One region of the Saccharothrix violaceirubra genome, then DNA from elsewhere that is predicted to be linked to it. Evidence: riboswitches for the same ligand, from Rfam matches in the RefSeq annotation. Region 1 holds a riboswitch; each other region holds the start of a gene.

Region 1 (5,456 bases):
AACGGTGCCAGGTGCGACCGCACACCGATCGGGCCGACGCCCGGACCGCCGCCGCCGTGCGGGATGCAGAACGTCTTGTGCAGGTTCAGGTGCGACACGTCCGACCCGAACTTGCCGTACTGCGCCAAGCCGATCAACGCGTTGAGGTTCGCACCGTCCACGTACACCTGGCCGCCCGCGTCGTGCACCAGGCCGCACACCTCGCGCACGGTGTCCTCGTACACGCCGTGCGTCGACGGGTAGGTGATCATGATCGCGGCGAGGTCGGCGCGGTGTTCGTCGACGGTCGCGCGCAGGTGGTCCAGGTCGATGTTGCCGCGCTCGTCACACTTCACGACCACCACGCGCATGCCGGCCATGACCGCCGACGCGGCGTTCGTGCCGTGCGCCGACGACGGGATCAGGCACACGTCGCGCTCGGCCTGCCCCTGGTCGCGGTGGTAGGCGCGGATCGCCAGCAGGCCGGCGAACTCGCCCTGGCTGCCCGCGTTGGGCTGCAACGACACCGCGTCGTACCCGGTGACCTCGGCCAGCCACGTCTCCAGGTCCGTGATCAACGCCAGCAGGCCCTCGGCGTCCTCGGCGGGCGCGAACGGGTGCAGGTCGGCGAACTCGGGCCAGGTGATCGGTTCCATCTCGGCCGTGGCGTTGAGCTTCATGGTGCACGAGCCGAGCGGGATCATGCTGCGGTCCAGCGCGACGTCCTTGTCGGACAACGCCCGCAGGTAGCGCAGCAGCGCGGTCTCGGAGCGGTGCGCGTGGAACACCGGGTGGGTCAGGAAGTCCGTGGTGCGGCGCAGGTCGGCGGGGATGCCGTCGGCGGTGTCCGCGTCCAGACCGTCCACATCGGACACGGTCACGCCGAACGCCGCCCACACCGCCGCCAGGTGCGCCCGGGTCGTGGTCTCGTCGCACGCGATCTGCACGACGTCGTCGTCCACACGCCACAGGTTCACGCCGCGCTCGCGGGCCGCCGCGACCACCTCGGCCGCGCGGCCCTCGACCCGCACGCGCACGGTGTCGAAGAACTCGCCGTGCACGACGTCGACGCCGTTCTCGCACAGCCCGGCGGCGAGCACGGTGGCCATCCGGTGCGCGCGGGTCGCGATCGTCCGCAGCCCGTCGGGGCCGTGGTAGACCGCGTACATCGACGCGATCACCGCGAGCAGCACCTGGGCGGTGCAGATGTTGCTGGTGGCCTTCTCCCGGCGGATGTGCTGCTCACGGGTCTGCAACGCGAGCCGGTACGCGAGCGAGCCGTCCGCGTCGACCGACACGCCGACCAGGCGGCCGGGCAACTGGCGCTCCAGGCCCTGGCGCACGGCCATGTACCCGGCGTGCGGCCCGCCGAAGCCCATGGGCACGCCGAACCGCTGCGTGGTGCCGACGACGACGTCCGCACCGATCTCGCCGGGCGGGCGCAGCAGCGTCAACGCGAGCAGGTCGGCGGCCACGACCGCCTGCGCGTCGGCCTGGTGGATCTCGGCGATCAGCCGCTCGTGGTCGCGGACCACACCGGACGTGCCGGGGTAGCCCAGCAGCACGCCGAAGAAGTCGCCGCCCAGGCCCAGGCCCTCGATGCCCTGCGACAGGTCGGCGACGACGATCTCGATGCCCAGCGGCTCGGCGCGGGTCTCGATCACGGCCAGCGTCTGCGGCAGCGTGTCGACGTCCACGACGAACTTGTCCGACTTCGACCGGCCGGCGCGGCGCACCAGCGTCATGGCCTCGGCGGCGGCGGTCGACTCGTCGAGCATGGACGCGTTGGCCACGGGCAGGCCGGTCAGGTCGCCGACGGCGGTCTGGAAGTTGAGCAGCGCCTCCAGCCGGCCCTGCGAGATCTCCGGCTGGTAGGGCGTGTAGGCGGTGTACCAGGCCGGGTTCTCCAGCACGTTGCGGCGGATCACCGGCGGCGTGATCGTGCCGTGGTAGCCCAGGCCGATCATCTGCGTCAGGGTGCGGTTGCGCGCGGCCAGGGCCCGCAGCTCGGCGAGCGCCTCGGTCTCGGTGGCGGGCGCGGGCAGGTCCAGGACGAGGTCGCGCTCCCGGATCGACTCGGGCACGGCGCGCTGGGCCAGTTCCTCCAGCGAGCCGACGCCGACGACGTCGAGGATGCGGGCGAGTTCGGCCGGACGCGGACCGACGTGCCGGTCGGCGAAGGGCGTGCCGTGCTCCAGCCCGGCAAGGGGAATGCGGTCCTGCGTCATGGGGTCGCCTTTCGCTGAGGGCTACGGACACACTTCTGCCGTTGCCCTCCCCCTCTGTCTTCGCCCCGAGCCGGGGCGCCTGAGAGCTTCACCCCTGTCCCCAGGGGCTTGCACCGTCGGCGGGGCCGGTCGCCCGACCCGCTTTCCAGAGGCGTCTCACCCGCGCGGTTCTTTGTGCCTGAGAGGTTCCGGGGAGGATTTGCTCCTTCGGCGCCGGACCCGTTGCCGGTTCCGGGCTCTCCCGCGCGGGGTCGAGCGACTACCGGAGGATCGTAACCTGGCAGGACACCGCCGTTCACGCCGGCGCGACGTGGATCTCAGCAGGTGACCGGCAGGGCCGGACCACCCGTGCGGGACCGGTGGCAGGGCGTCACGACGTCCGGTCGACCGGTGCGCGCGGTGTCGTCGTCAGCCGGTCGCGCGGGTACGCCGGCGGCGGGACAGTTCGTCGTCCGAGGGTTGGTCGACCACCACGCCGTCGGCGCGCTCGGCCGGGAACTCGTGGATGGAGCCGCTGATCTCCCGCATGGCGCCGCTGACCGCGATGCCGAAGACGCCCTGGCCGCCCTGGAGCAGGTCGACCACCTCTTCCGGCGACGTGCACTCGTAGACGGTCGTGCCGTCGCTGAACAACGTGATCCTGGCCAGGTCCTGCACCCCGCGTTGGCGCAGGTGGTCGACGGCGACCCGGATGTTCTGCAGCGACACCCCGGTGTCGAGGAGTCTCTTGACGACCTTGAGGACCAGCAGGTCCTTGAACGAGTAGAGCCGTTGGCTGCCCGACCCGTGCGCACTCCTTATGGTCGGGTTGACCAGGCCGGTGCGCGCCCAGTAGTCGAGCTGGCGATAGGTGATGCCCGCGATCTGGCACGCGGCCGGCCCGCGGTAGCCGACCAGCTCGTCCGGCAGCGAGGAGTCGGGGAACAGCTCGCCCTGTTCGCCGGTTCCGGCCCGGATAGCCGCTTCCTCGACCACGCCTGCCTCCCCTCGGTCCGGCCTGACCGGCCGGTGACCTCGCGGAGCCGCCACCGAACTGCGTCGAGTAGCGCCTCCACCCGCGTTTGACGGTAAGACGGGGTGGGGGGCAGGTCAACGCGACGCGCGGAGCGGGTTTGACTCAAGCTGAGGTAGAGGTTGAGACCGCCGTTGGATGTAACCCATTTGGGTGACGTTTAGTGATCGTTTAGCGAACATCTCCGGCGATTCTGTAATCCATAAGAGTGACACCGGGGGGTGCCACGCGGGGTTGATCCACAACACACCGCAACCGCGTGCGAGGGCAGTTCCACCCAACAGCCGAACCGCCCTCGCACGCGTGGACAGCACCACGCGCCGCGGCACCTACGCGAGTCATGCACTCCGACACCGCGAGTTATGCGTTCGGGCACCTTGAGTTGTGCGTTCGGGCACTCCGGATCGACGTCCGGACAGCACGAAACCGGCATTCGGGAATACCGGAATGCCGTCGGCGTGCGAAAACCGGCGGAAACCCGGCCGGATCAGGTGTCGGCGCCGCGGAAGTCCTCGGGCGAGATCGAGTCCAGGAACTCCCGGAACTTCTCGACCTCGTCCTCCTGCTCGTCGGGGATGATCAGACCGGCTTCGGCGAGCACGCTTTCCTCGGCGTGGATCGGCACGCCGATCCGCAGCGCCAACGCCACCGAGTCCGAGGGACGGGCCGACACGCGCACGTCACCGTCGAACACCAACTCGGCGAAGTACGTGCCTTCCTGGAGATCCGTGATCCGGACCTGCTCCAACTGCCGGCCGAGCGCTCCGATCACGTCCTTGAGCAGGTCGTGCGTCAACGGCCTGGCCGGACGGACGCCCTGCTGTTCCAAGGCGATCGCGGTCGCCTCGACCGACCCGATCCAGATGGGCAGGTAGCGCTCGCCCTCGGTTTCGCGCAGCAGCAGGATCGGCTGGTTGGCGGGCAGCTCCACCCGCACACCCACGACGCGCATCTCGCTCATCGGGTATCGCCTCCCTCAGCGCGCTGAAAATATGGCGTCCCCGCTGTACCAACGAGGATTCCCCACGTACCCCTCCGACGCTACCCGCCAAGCGGGGCCAGTGCGCAACCGCCCGGCACGTCGGATCACGATGCGGACACCCGTTTCACCTGGGGGAAACCCGCCCGATGCCGGCCTCGCGCAACCCCGCCTTGACCAGCAGTGCGTGCAGCGTCACAGCGAGCGCCGACAATTCGCGCACCGCCTCGTCGGCCCGCGCCCGCGCCTGCGGATCGCGCTGCCGGTACAGCGGGGCGACCACCTGCTCGACCAACGCCACCTCGCGGTCGGCGGCCGTGCGGAACGCGCGCAGGTGACGTGCCTCGACGCCGAACTCGGCCATGGCCCGCACGGTCGCCGCGATCCGGACAGCCTCGCCGTCGTAGGAACCGCCCGGCCCCGGGCGGATCAGCCCGGAGCGCTCCAGCTCGGCCAGGACCCCGGGCGACACGCGGGCCAGCAGTTCCTCGCGGGTCACGTGGGTCGGGTCGACGGCTCGCAGGGCGCGTTGCGGCACGCCCTGGTCCGCCGCGTCGAGCTGTTCCTTGATCACCTTCAAGGGGAGGTAACGGTCCCGCTGGGCCGCCAGGACGTACCGCAGACGTTCGACGTCGGCCGTACTGAACTGGCGGTACCCCGAGGCCGTTCGTGCCGGGCGGACCAGACCTTCGGACTCCAGGAAGCGGATCTTGGAGATCGTCACGTCGGGGAACTCGGACCGCAGCTGTGCCAGCACGGCGCCGATGCTCGTCCCCCCGCGTTGTGGCCGCCCGGCCGCAGTCACGGTTACCCCTGGCCCCCGGCGCCCGGACCGGTGAGGAACACGAGGCGGAACTTGCCGATCTGCACCTCGTCGCCGTTGGCGAGGACCGCCTGGTCGACGGGCTCGCGGTTGACGTAGGTGCCGTTGAGGCTGCCCACGTCGATCACCACGAACTCGCCGCCCTCACGGCGGAACTCGGCGTGGCGGCGGGACACCGTCACGTCGTCGAGGAAGATGTCGCTGTCGGGGTGCCGGCCCGCACTGGTGGTGTCGCGGTCGAGCAGGAAGCGCGAACCCGCGTTGGGGCCGCGCTTCACGACCAGCAGGGCGGACCCGGCCGGCAGCGCGTCGACACCGGCGACGGCCGGCTCGCTCGCGGGGGTCTCGGCGCCCTCGACCTCGGCGAGGAAGTCGGCGCGGAACACGGAGGTACGCTCCGGGGACTGCTCCGGCGGAACGCCTGGCCCGTCGTTC
Region 2 (5,456 bases), 1.2 Mb from region 1:
TCGGGTGTACCCGGACTGCTCGACGGCCTGCGTCGGCTGCTCGGGCGTGACCGGTCGGGTGTAGCCGGACTGGTCGGGGGCCGTCGGCGCGTAGCCGGACGGGCCGGGCGCCCCGTACCCCGACTGGTCGGGCGCCGGGAAGCCCGGCTGCGCGTTCCCCGACGGGAGCGGGGGCGGCGCGTAGCCGGTCTGCCGGGCGTACCCGGACTGGTCCGGCGGCGGGAAACCGGGCTGCGGCGGCGCGTAGCCACCCGGCGGGGGCGCGTACCCGGACTGGTCCGGTGCCGGGAACCCCGGCTGGGCGTACCCCGGCGGCGGCGCGTACCCCGGCGGCACCTGGCCCTGCGGCGCATAACCTGCCGGTGCCGCGTAGTGCGGCCCCGGCGGCGGCTGCTGCCCGTACGGGCCCTGGCCCGTGTACTGGCCGTTGGTGAGCTGGAAGAAGAGCTGCTCGAGGTCGACCTTCTCCTCCTGGATGCCGTAGATCGACACCCCGGCCTGCAACGCCACGTCCGCGATCCGCTTGGCGTCGCCGCCCACGACCGCGATCCGCCCGTCCGGCGCCTGCTCCAGGTTCGTGATCCCGGCCTCCTGCAACGCCTTGACCAGCGCGGGAATGTCCGAGGGCTGCACGAGCACCCGGCCTTCACGCCCGGCGCGCAGGTTCTCCAGCGGCCCGTAGAACATGGTCTGGCCGCGGCTGACGATCACCACCTGGTCGACGGTCTGCTCGACCTCGGCCAGCAGGTGACTGGAGATCAGCACGGTCCGGCCGCTGCGCGCGTACGACTGGAGGAACTGGCGCAGCCACGCGATGCCCTCCGGGTCGAGGCCGTTGGCCGGCTCGTCGAGCACGAGGATCTGCGGGTCGCCGAGCAGCGCGGTCGCCAGCGCGAGCCGCTGCTTCATGCCCAGCGAGAACCCGCCCGCCCGACGGTCGGCCGCCGCGCCGAGCCCGACGAGTTCGAGCACCCGGTCGGCCTGCTGGTCGGGCACGCCGATGGCCGCCGCGTACACCCGCAGGTGGTTGCGGGCCGTGCGCCGGGGGTGGAACCCCTGGGCCTCGAGCACCGCGCCGACGACCCGTGCCGGGTTGCCGAGCTGGTGGAACGGCCGACCGTTGATCAGACCGACCCCGGAGGTCGGCGTCACGAGCCCGAGCAGCATGCGCAGGGTCGTGGTTTTGCCCGCGCCGTTGGGGCCGAGGAAGCCGGTCACCGTCCCGGGTTCGACCGTGAAGCTGAGATTCTGCACCGCTGCGACCGGACCGAACTGCTTGGTCAGGTTCTGCACCACGATGCGGCCAGTGCCGTCGTGCACGCGTCCCTCCCGAATGCTCCTACCGGGCGTCATCCTGCCCTAGGAGGATCATTCAGGTAGCGAATGGCGTGGTTTCGTGTCCACTTCCGTGCGACTTTGTGCCGGTATGCGGGTGAACGGGTTGCGCAACGGGCGCCTCCGCTCACGATGCGTCTCGCCCTCGCCGATGAGGTGGCGGTGCGCGGTCGTCCACACGCGGCACGGCCAGCGCCGGTTGCGCAGGACGCCCTGGCAGGAGTCGCAGCGGCCGTCGGGGTCGGGCTGGTGCAGGCTGAGCAGTAGGCGCCAGCCGTCGGCCAGCCGGTTGATGCCGGTGCGGGCCAGCGGCACCAGCGACTCGGCCTCGTCGTGCGCCACGGCCTGGTCGAGCTGGGCCAGTCGGCGCAGGACGGCGTCGCGCAGGGTCTCGTCCACGCCTTTCACATCCGCCTCGCGGCCTGGCCGAGCAGCGCCCGGAGCCTTCGGGTCTGCGTGACGGACATCACGGCGGACTCGCCGGGTGGTGCGACCAGCAGCACCCGGTCGTCCGCGACGAGGACGGTCATCGACCGGTCGCGCCCGAACGGGTCGTGACAGTCGATCCAACCGTGCGGTTGTGCCATGAGTGCTCCGATCCGAGGTGGTCAGGGGCTCACGCGGGGCGACCGGTCCGCCGCGCTGCGTAGCCGTCGGGTCCTGTGTCCCACCATCGGCCGGATGGACGTCGTGACTTACCCGTTACCCGCTGAATTCACTCGTTTGCTTGAGTCCGATACCGAAGCGCCGGTGAAGAAACCCGCACGGCACTGGGCACCGCACCCCCGGCGACGCTAGGATGGGCTGCGCGGCCCGCTCCCAGTGACCCCCAGGCTGGTTGAGCGGGTCGCCTCTTTTTGCCCGGAAACGCCGAAGGGCGCCCACCGGTCGGGTGGACGCCCTGGTGCGGCGGCGATCACGCTTCGTAAGCGGTGAACTCCAGGTCGTGCGCCTGCGCGACGGGCTCGTTGGTGAGCAGCCCCTCGTGCGCGTTCAGGCCGAGCGCGAGCGAGCGGTCCGCCCGCAGCGCGGTCTGCCAGCCCTTGTCCGCCAACGCCACCGCGTAGGGCAGCGTCACGTTGGTCAGCGCGTACGTCGACGTGCGCGGCACGGCGCCGGGCATGTTGGCCACGCAGTAGAAGACCGAGTCGTGCACGGCGTAGGTCGGGTCGGCGTGCGTGGTCGGCCGGGAGTCGGCGAAGCAGCCGCCCTGGTCGATCGCGATGTCGACGAGCACGGTGCCCGGCTTGAGCTGCGACACCAGCTCGTTGCTCACGAGCTTGGGCGCCTTGGCGCCGGGGACCAGCACGGCGCCGATGACCAGGTCGGCGTCGCGCACGGCCTGCTCGATCGAGTACGAGTTGGACGTGACGGTGCGCAGCCGGCCCTGGAAGAGCGCGTCGATGTGGCGCAGCCGGTCGACGTTGGTGTCCAGGATCTCGACGTCGGCGCCGAGGCCGACGGCGATGGTCGCGGCGTTGAGGCCCGCGACGCCGCCGCCGATGACGACCACGCGCGCCGGGTGCACGCCGGGCACGCCGCCGGGCAGCACGCCGCGCCCGCCGGACGGCTTCATCAGGGCGAACGCGCCGACCTGGGGCGCGAGCCGGCCCGCGACCTCGGACATCGGGGCGAGCAGCGGCAGCGCGCCGTTGGGCGTCTGCACGGTCTCGTAGGCGACGGCCGTGGTGCCGGAGTCGATCAGCGCCTTGGTCAGCGGCAGGTCGGCGGCGAGGTGCAGGTACGTGAACAGCACCTGGCCCTTGCGCAGCCGCGGGTACTCGACCGCGATCGGCTCCTTGACCTTGAGCACGAGGTCGCCCTCGGCCCAGACGTCGTCGGCGGACGCCAGGACCTTGGCACCGGCGGCGACGTACTCCTCGTCGGTGATCGCCGAACCGAGGCCGGCGCCGGCCTCGACGAACACCTCGTGACCGCGGTTGGTCAGCTCGTGCGTGCCCGCGGGGGTCAGCGCGACGCGGTACTCGTGGTTCTTGATCTCGCGGGGTACAGAGATCCGCACGGTGGGCTCCTTCGGCGACAGTCGGTACGCCAAAGGTCGGATACCCGGCTCGAACTGTCATCGTGCCGCGAGCACGAACGCCGGCCCTCCGGTTTGTGGCGATCGGACAACGGCCGACGTCCGTTGACACTTGTCGTGACGGGCACCTAGCGTGGCGACACCCAACTGAATACCGGCCGCGATGCCGTCATGCAGGCATCAGAACCCGCGCGGGAGAGTCCTCGGCACGCGCCGGGGCGCCGAAGGAGCAAGCACCCCGCACACTCTCAGGCAGCGAGAACCGCTCGGGCGAGGCGACTCTGGAAAGCGTGCGACACGCGCGCACCCACGGTGCAAGCCGCGACGAAGCGGTGAAGCTCTCAGGTCCCAGGACAGAGCAGGGGACCCGACCTCGGACACCTTGGAGCGCTGCCGTGACCTACCCGGAACATCTGCTTTACACCGAAGAACACGAGTGGGTCGACTGGAAGCCGGGTACCCGGGATCCCGTGTCGGTAGGCATCACGTCGTACGCCGCGTCCTCGCTCGGCGACATCGTGTTCGTCCAGCTCCCGGACCCGGGCACCGTCGTGAAGGCGGGCGAGGTGTGCGGCGAGCTGGAGTCCACCAAGTCGGTGAGCGACCTGTTCGCGCCGGTCGCCGGTCGGGTCGTCGAGGTGAACACGGCCGTGGTCGACGACCCCGCGCGGATCAACAACGACCCGTACGGCGAGGGTTGGCTGTTCAAGGTCGAGGTCACCGCTGCCGAGGGCCTGCTGACCGCCGCGAAGTACGCGGATTTCACCCGGGAATGACCCGCCGTGGCGATCAGCGTCTTCGACCTGTTCTCCGTGGGCATCGGGCCGTCGAGTTCGCACACGGTCGGCCCGATGCGGGCCGCGGCCCTGTTCGCGGCGCGGCTGCCGCTGGACCGGGTCGACCGGGTCCACGTCGAGTTGTTCGGCTCGCTCGGTGCCACCGGGCACGGCCACGGCAGCCCGAAGGCGGTGCTGCTCGGCCTTGAGGGGCACCGGCCCGAGGAGATCGACCCCACGGCGGCCGACGACCGCGTGGCGGTGATCAGGGAGTCCAAGCGGCTGTCGCTCGGCGGTCGGCGCGAGATCGCGTTCGCCGAGGACACCGATCTGGTCATGCACCGCCGCAAGTCCCTGCCGCTGCACCCCAACGGGATGCGGTTCGCCGCGTACGGCTGCGGCGAGGTCGTCGACGAGGCCGTGTACTACTCGGTCGGCGGCGGGTTCGTGGTCGACGAGACCGCGTCCGGCACGGACCGGATCAAGGCGGACGCCACGCGCCTGCCGCACCCGTTCCGAAGCGGCGACGAGCTGCTGGCCCGCACCCGCGAGACCGGGGCGCCGATCAGCGAGCTGATGCTGGCCAACGAGCGGGTGTGGCGGCCCGAGGCGGAGATCCGCTCGTCGCTGCTGCACATCTGGCAGGTGATGCAGGACTGCGTCGAACGCGGTTGCACGCGGACCGGTGTGCTGCCGGGCGGGCTGAAGGTCCGCCGACGTGCGGCCGAGCTGCGCGACCGGCTGGCCTCCGAGCACTTCGCCACCGACCCGTTGCGGGTGACCGACTGGGTCACGCTGTTCGCGCTCGCGGTCAACGAGGAGAACGCGGCCGGCGGGCGGGTGGTCACGGCACCGACCAACGGCGCGGCCGGCATCGTGCCGGCGGTGCTGCACTACTACGCCCGGTTCGTGCCGGGCGCGTCGGACGACGGCGTGGTGCGGTTCCTGCTCACGGCGGGCGCGATCGGGGTGCTGTTCAAGGAGAACGCGTCGATCTCGGGTGCCGAGGTCGGGTGCCAGGGCGAGGTCGGTTCGGCGTGCTCGATGGCGGCCGGCGGATTGGCCGAGGTGTTGGGCGGTACTCCCGAACAGGTGGAGAACGCCGCCGAGATCGCGATGGAGCACAATCTCGGCCTCACCTGCGACCCGATCGGCGGTCTGGTGCAGATCCCGTGCATCGAGCGCAACGCGTTGGCGGCGATCAAGGCGATCACGGCCGCGCGGATGGCGTTGCGCGGCGACGGATCGCACTTCGTGTCCCTGGACAAGGTCATCAAGACCATGCGGGAAACCGGTCGGGACAT
Region 3 (5,456 bases), 250 kb from region 1:
CTGACGACGTTCCTGCACGGCCTGGGCGCGGCCGGCCTGTGGCACGGCACCCGCGGTACCAACCTGCTCGACGGCGGCGCGCCGTTCTACGACGTGTACCCGACGGCCGACGGCCGCCACGTGGCGATCGGCGCGGTCGAGGACAAGTTCTACGCGGAGTTGCTGGACCTGCTCGGCCTGACCGGCACCGTCCCCGACCGCGCCGACCCCGCGCACTGGCCCGACCTGCGGGCCGCGATCGCCGCGGCGATCGCCCGCCGGACCCGCGACGAGTGGGCGGCGCTGGCCGAGGGCACCGACGCGTGCCTCGCGCCCGTGCTCACCCCGGCCGAGGCGACCGCGCACCCGCACAACGTCGCACGCGGCACGTTCACCGAGGTAGGGGGTGTGATCCAGCCCGCACCGGCACCCCGCTTCGACCGCACGCCGACGGCCGCACCGGTCCCGGCGCCCGCACCGGGGCGGGACACGGTCGACATCCTGGTCGGTTCCGGGTGGTCGTCCGAGGCGATCCCGGCGTTGTTCGCGGCCGGTGTCGTGGCGTGAGTCGGACGGTCCGCCGCAAGCCCTCGATTGGTTCCGAAAAAGGTCGCGGAAAATTACCGACCGTGTCGTACGAAATCATCTCGGCCACGATCGGCCCGGTCACGGTCCGTGCGTGATCGCGCGCATGCGGGTGAAGGGCGGCGGGGAGTCTGACGATGTGGCGGAACCTCGGTCCGTACGTGGGGGAGAGGGGGCGGAGAAGCCCGCAACCGGTTCATCGGCGGTCCCGCCGGTGGCCTTGATCGTCTGTTCGGGTGATAGTGGAGGCGGTGCGGCGTGGCCGCGTGCCCGATTCCGCGACCGGTCGTGGGATGGGGCCGTTCCGGGTTCGCCAAGCGGGTGAACGCGGGAGGATGGCGCGTGACGCACCGGGCCGGCGGGCACCCGACGGCCCGGTCACCAGGCACAGGTCGACGGACGGAGAGCGAGCAGTGAACATCAAGAAGGTGCTGACGCTGGCGGCGGTGGCGCTGGTGTTGTTCTTCCTGATCACCCAGCCCGACCAGTCCGCGCAGACGGTCAAGGGCATCCTCGGCTGGCTGCGCACGGGCGCCGAGTCGATCATCACCTTCGTGCGCAGCCTCTTCGCCTGAGGGTGCGGCACGGGACCGCACCCGTGCCGTGACGGATCGTGACATGCGGACCCTCACGTTGCACCGTATGGGTGGAATGAGGGCTATAACGCCCTGGTAACAGGGTTTTTGCCTATCCAGGGTCTAGCGGTTGTCGGTACCCGCTAATACGGTGCGCTGCATTGGCTGATCTTCGACCGACGAGGAGGCAGAATGGTCGAGGACTCCGGAGTCGACGAGCTGCTGCGGCAATGGGCGGCCGAGCGTTCGGACGACGCCGAACTGCGCGAGGTGAACCGGATCAAGGACGCGTGGCTCGCCGAGGCCCCGCAGTCCCCGGGGATCCCCGTGCAGCGGGCGACCGGTGGTGCGCGCGGCGTGATGCGGGTCGAGTCCGCGGACCCGGCTTACGTCGTCGCGATGCGGAAGCGGGCGCCGGAGGTGCCCGAGGGTCTGCTGGCCGCGGCCGCGAGCTACTGGCAGCTGGTCGGGGACCTCGCCGAGGCCGAGGCGTGGTGGGACGCGGGCATCAGCCCGCTGGACCAGCGCGCGCTCGACTACCGGGCGGCCGGGCTCACGCCCGCCGACCTCGGTCGGCGCCTCGGTCCGATGACGGTGCTCCAGCACCTGCGTCGGGGTAGTGCGGCGGCCTGGTGCGTGGCCAGGTTGCAGAGGCAACGCCGGGACGGCGTCGCCTGACGGATCGCGTGTCGGGCACGGACTCGGCCGCGGAGTCCGCGAACGCCCAAGGGGGAACGGGCTCCCTGCCGCGCTCGGGAGCCCAAGCCCCGTAGAAGGTCGACATTCCCGCGGTGTCCGGGTCGGAGCCATGCCTCCCGTGTGGCGTCGAAACCGATCCGTGCCGCAACCCCTGGAAGTGGACGAGCCGCGCCGACGGGCGCGGTAGTCCGAGCAAGTACCCTGAGGTCATGACCGGCCTCATCACCCCCAAACGGCTGATGATCGCGGCCGTCTGCGTGCTCTCCCTGGTGGTGTGCTGCGGTCTGGCCTACTGGCAGTGGGAGCGCTTCTCCGAGGCCGGTGGCACGTTCCAGAACCTCGGCTACGTCTTCCAATGGCCGCTCTTCGGCCTGTTCCCCCTGTTCATGGTGTGGCGCATCCGCCGCCTCGACGCCCGTCGTACCGACCGGGACGTCCCGGAGCCGGTGGTCGCCGACGTCCGGCCTGCGGTTACGGTGGACCCCGTCAGGACGTCCGCGCACGACGACGAGGACGACGAGCACGCGGCGTACAACCGCTTCCTCGCCGAACTGAACGCGCGGGACCAAGCGGTGAGCGAAGGCGGTCGGTAGGGCGATGAGCGGTGCGTTGAGCCGGTTCCGGGTGATGGCCTACGTGGTCGGCGTCGGCCTGCTCGGGCTCGTGTTCGCCATGCTGGTGAAGTACCTCGGCGACAACCCCGGCATGATGGCCGTCGTCGGACCCGTCCACGGCTTCCTCTACGCCGTCTACCTGGTGGCCGCCGTCGACCTCGCGCTCAAGGGCCGCTGGTCGCTCAAGGGCACGGCCCTGGTGCTGGTGGCCGGCACGATCCCGTTCGTGTCCTTCTACGCCGAACGCAAAGTCGTCGACAGCGTCCGTGCCGGCAAGTCCCTGTAGTTGACCGGTGTGCCGCCCCGCGCCTAGCGTCTGGGCAAGTCAACTGAACACGGCCGTCGATGTCGCGCGGGAGAGTCCCCGACCAGGGGCGCCGAAGGAGCAACTCCTCCCCGGAATCTCTCAGGCACAGCTACCGCCCGACGAAGGCAACTCTGGAAAGCAGGCGCCCGGCGCCTCGCCCACGGTGCAAGTCGCGCCCGCGCGACGAAGCTCTCAGGCTCATGACAGAGGGGGAGGCTCACTCAGGACGAGGAGTCTCCGATGGACCGTGTCATCCTTCGTACCGGCAAGCCGACCGACCCGGTCGGCGCCACTGCCGTGCCCGCCACCAGGGAGGACCCCGTGGACAGCCGTCGGACGCCGCTGCACGCCGAACACGAGGCGCTCGGCGCCCACTTCACCGATTTCGCGGGATGGCGCATGCCGTTGCGCTACGACAGCGAGTTGGCCGAGCACCACGCCGTGCGTACGACCGCGGGCCTGTTCGACCTGACCCACATGGGTGAGATCACGCTCACCGGTCCGCAGGCGGGCGCCGCGCTCGACCACGCGCTCGTCGGCCACTCGTCCGCGATCGGCGTCGGTCGGGCCCGCTACACCATGATCTGCCGGGCCGACGGCGGCGTGCTCGACGACCTGATCGTCTACCGGCTCGGCGACCTGGAGTACCTGGTCGTCGCGAACGCGTCCAACGTCGCCGTCGTGCACGAGGCGCTGGTGGAGCGGGCGAAGGGCTTCGACGTCGAGGTCGCGGACCGGTCGACGGACTACGCGCTGCTGGCCGTGCAGGGTCCGGCGTCGGTGCGCGTCCTGGCCGGGCTGACGGACACGGACCTGGACACGGTCAAGTACTACGCGTCGTACCCGTCGACCGTCGCGGGCAGATCCGTGCTGCTGGCCCGCACCGGCTACACCGGCGAGGACGGCTTCGAGCTGTTCGTCGCGCCGGACGACGCGCCGCACGTGTGGCGTGCGCTGCTGGAGGCGGGCAAGGCCCACGACCTCAAGCCCGCGGGCCTCGGTTGCCGCGACACATTGCGGCTGGAGGCCGGGATGCCGTTGTACGGCAACGAGCTGGGCACCGGGCGCACCCCGTTCCACGCCAACCTCGGCCGCGTCGTCAAGCTGGACAAGCCCGGCGACTTCGTGGGCCGGGAAGCACTCGCCGACGTCGAGGCCGACACCACCCTGGTCGGCCTCAAGACCGCGTCACGTCGCGCGCCCCGGCACGGTTACCCCGTGGTGGACGCGTCCGGCGCGGTGGTCGGCGAGGTGACCAGCGGGGCGTTGTCGCCGACGCTGGGCTACTCGATCGCGATGGCCTACGTCGCCAAGGAGCACGCGACGCCGGGCACCGGACTGGCGGTGGACGTCCGCGGCCGTCGGGAACCGGTCGAGGTCGTCGCTCTGCCGTTCTACAAGCGCAACTCTTAGGGAGATCCCAGACCGATGTCCGAGCACTTCAACACCTCCCTCGCGGAGTTCGACCCCGAGGTGGCGCAGGCGGTGGCCGCCGAGCTGGGGCGGCAGCGGTCCACCCTGGAGATGATCGCTTCGGAGAACTTCACCCCCGTGTCGGTGCTCCAGGCCCAGGGCTCGGTGCTGACCAACAAGTACGCCGAGGGCTACCCGGGCCGTCGCTACTACGGCGGCTGCGAGCACGTCGACGTGGTCGAGCGGCTGGCGATCGCGCGCGTCAAGGAGCTGTTCGGCGCCGGGTTCGCCAACGTGCAGCCGCACTCGGGCGCGCAGGCCAACGCGGCGGCGATGTTCGCGCTGCTCAAGCCGGGCGACACGATCCTGGGTCTGAGCCTGGCGCACGGTGGCCACCTCACCCACGGCATGAAGATCAACTTTTCCGGCAAGCTCTACAACGTGGTGCCCTACCACGTCGGCGACTCGGATGGCGTGGTCGACATGGCCGAGGTCGAGGCGCTGGCGCTGGAGCACCGGCCGAAGCTGATCGTCGCCGGCTGGTCGGCGTACCCGCGGCAGCTCGACTTCGCCGGGTTCCGCCGGATCGCCGACGCGGTCGACGCGTACCTGATGGTCGACATGGCGCACTTCGCCGGTCTGGTCGCCGCCGGGCTGCACCCCAGCCCGGTGCCGCACGCGCACGTCGTGACCACGACCACGCACAAGACGCTCGGTGGCCCGCGCGGCGGCGTGATCTTGTCCAACGACGCCGACATCGCCAAGAAGATCAACTCGGCGGTGTTCCCCGGCCAGCAGGGCGGTCCGCTGGAGCATGTGATCGCGGGCAAGGCCGTGGCGTTCAAGCACGCCGCGTCGCCGGAGTTCGCCGACCGCCAGCGCCGCACGCTGGAGGGCGCGCGCATCCTCGCCGACCGGCTCGCCCGCGAGGACGTGGCGGCCGTGGGCGTGAAGGTCCTCACCGGCGGCACGGACGTCCACCTCGTCCTGGTCGACCTGGTGGACTCGGAGCTGGACGGTCAGCAGGCCGAGGACCGGCTGCACGAGGTCGGCATCACGGTCAACCGCAACGCCGTGCCCAACGACCCGCGTCCGCCGATGGTCACGTCGGGCCTGCGGATCGGCACGCCCGCGCTGGCCACGCGCGGGTTCGGCGCGGACGACTTCGCCGAGGTCGCCGACATCATCGCGAACGCCCTGCTGCCGACCGCCGACCTGGACGGGCTGCGGGGACGCGTCGAGGTGCTGGCGGCGAAGTTCCCGCTCTACTCCACCCTGTGAGTC

What was found. Region 1 has a riboswitch for glycine ahead of gcvP (aminomethyl-transferring glycine dehydrogenase). Riboswitches for the same ligand answer to the same signal wherever they lie in the genome.
Region 2: linked by a shared signal. The riboswitch ahead of gcvH (glycine cleavage system protein GcvH) and the one ahead of gcvP (aminomethyl-transferring glycine dehydrogenase) in region 1 are both predicted to bind glycine.
Region 3: linked by a shared signal. The riboswitch ahead of gcvT (glycine cleavage system aminomethyltransferase GcvT) and the one ahead of gcvP (aminomethyl-transferring glycine dehydrogenase) in region 1 are both predicted to bind glycine.

Annotation. Positions count from the first base shown of each region.
Region 1 is NZ_JACHJS010000001.1:1,789,170-1,794,625, reverse strand. Features, by position in the region: gene gcvP (aminomethyl-transferring glycine dehydrogenase) at 1-2,207, opposite strand, end outside; glycine riboswitch at 2,363-2,461, opposite strand; gene F4559_RS08990 (MerR family transcriptional regulator) at 2,616-3,182, opposite strand; gene F4559_RS08985 (bifunctional nuclease family protein) at 3,707-4,180, opposite strand; gene ftsR (transcriptional regulator FtsR) at 4,326-5,003, opposite strand; gene garA (glycogen accumulation regulator GarA) at 5,006-5,456, opposite strand, start outside.
Region 2 is NZ_JACHJS010000001.1:631,859-637,314, forward strand. Features, by position in the region: gene F4559_RS03115 (ATP-binding cassette domain-containing protein) at 1-1,320, opposite strand, end outside; gene F4559_RS03120 (hypothetical protein) at 1,369-1,734, opposite strand; gene F4559_RS03125 (hypothetical protein) at 1,740-1,922, opposite strand; gene ald (alanine dehydrogenase) at 2,252-3,358, opposite strand; glycine riboswitch at 3,559-3,651, shown strand; gene gcvH (glycine cleavage system protein GcvH) at 3,772-4,152, shown strand; gene F4559_RS03140 (L-serine ammonia-lyase) at 4,159-5,456, shown strand, end outside.
Region 3 is NZ_JACHJS010000001.1:1,543,407-1,548,862, forward strand. Features, by position in the region: gene F4559_RS07750 (CaiB/BaiF CoA transferase family protein) at 1-546, shown strand, start outside; gene F4559_RS07755 (hypothetical protein) at 978-1,139, shown strand; gene F4559_RS07760 (helix-turn-helix transcriptional regulator) at 1,332-1,817, shown strand; gene F4559_RS07765 (hypothetical protein) at 2,048-2,431, shown strand; gene F4559_RS07770 (DUF3817 domain-containing protein) at 2,436-2,738, shown strand; glycine riboswitch at 2,796-2,884, shown strand; glycine riboswitch at 2,886-2,973, shown strand; gene gcvT (glycine cleavage system aminomethyltransferase GcvT) at 3,000-4,172, shown strand; gene glyA (serine hydroxymethyltransferase) at 4,188-5,453, shown strand.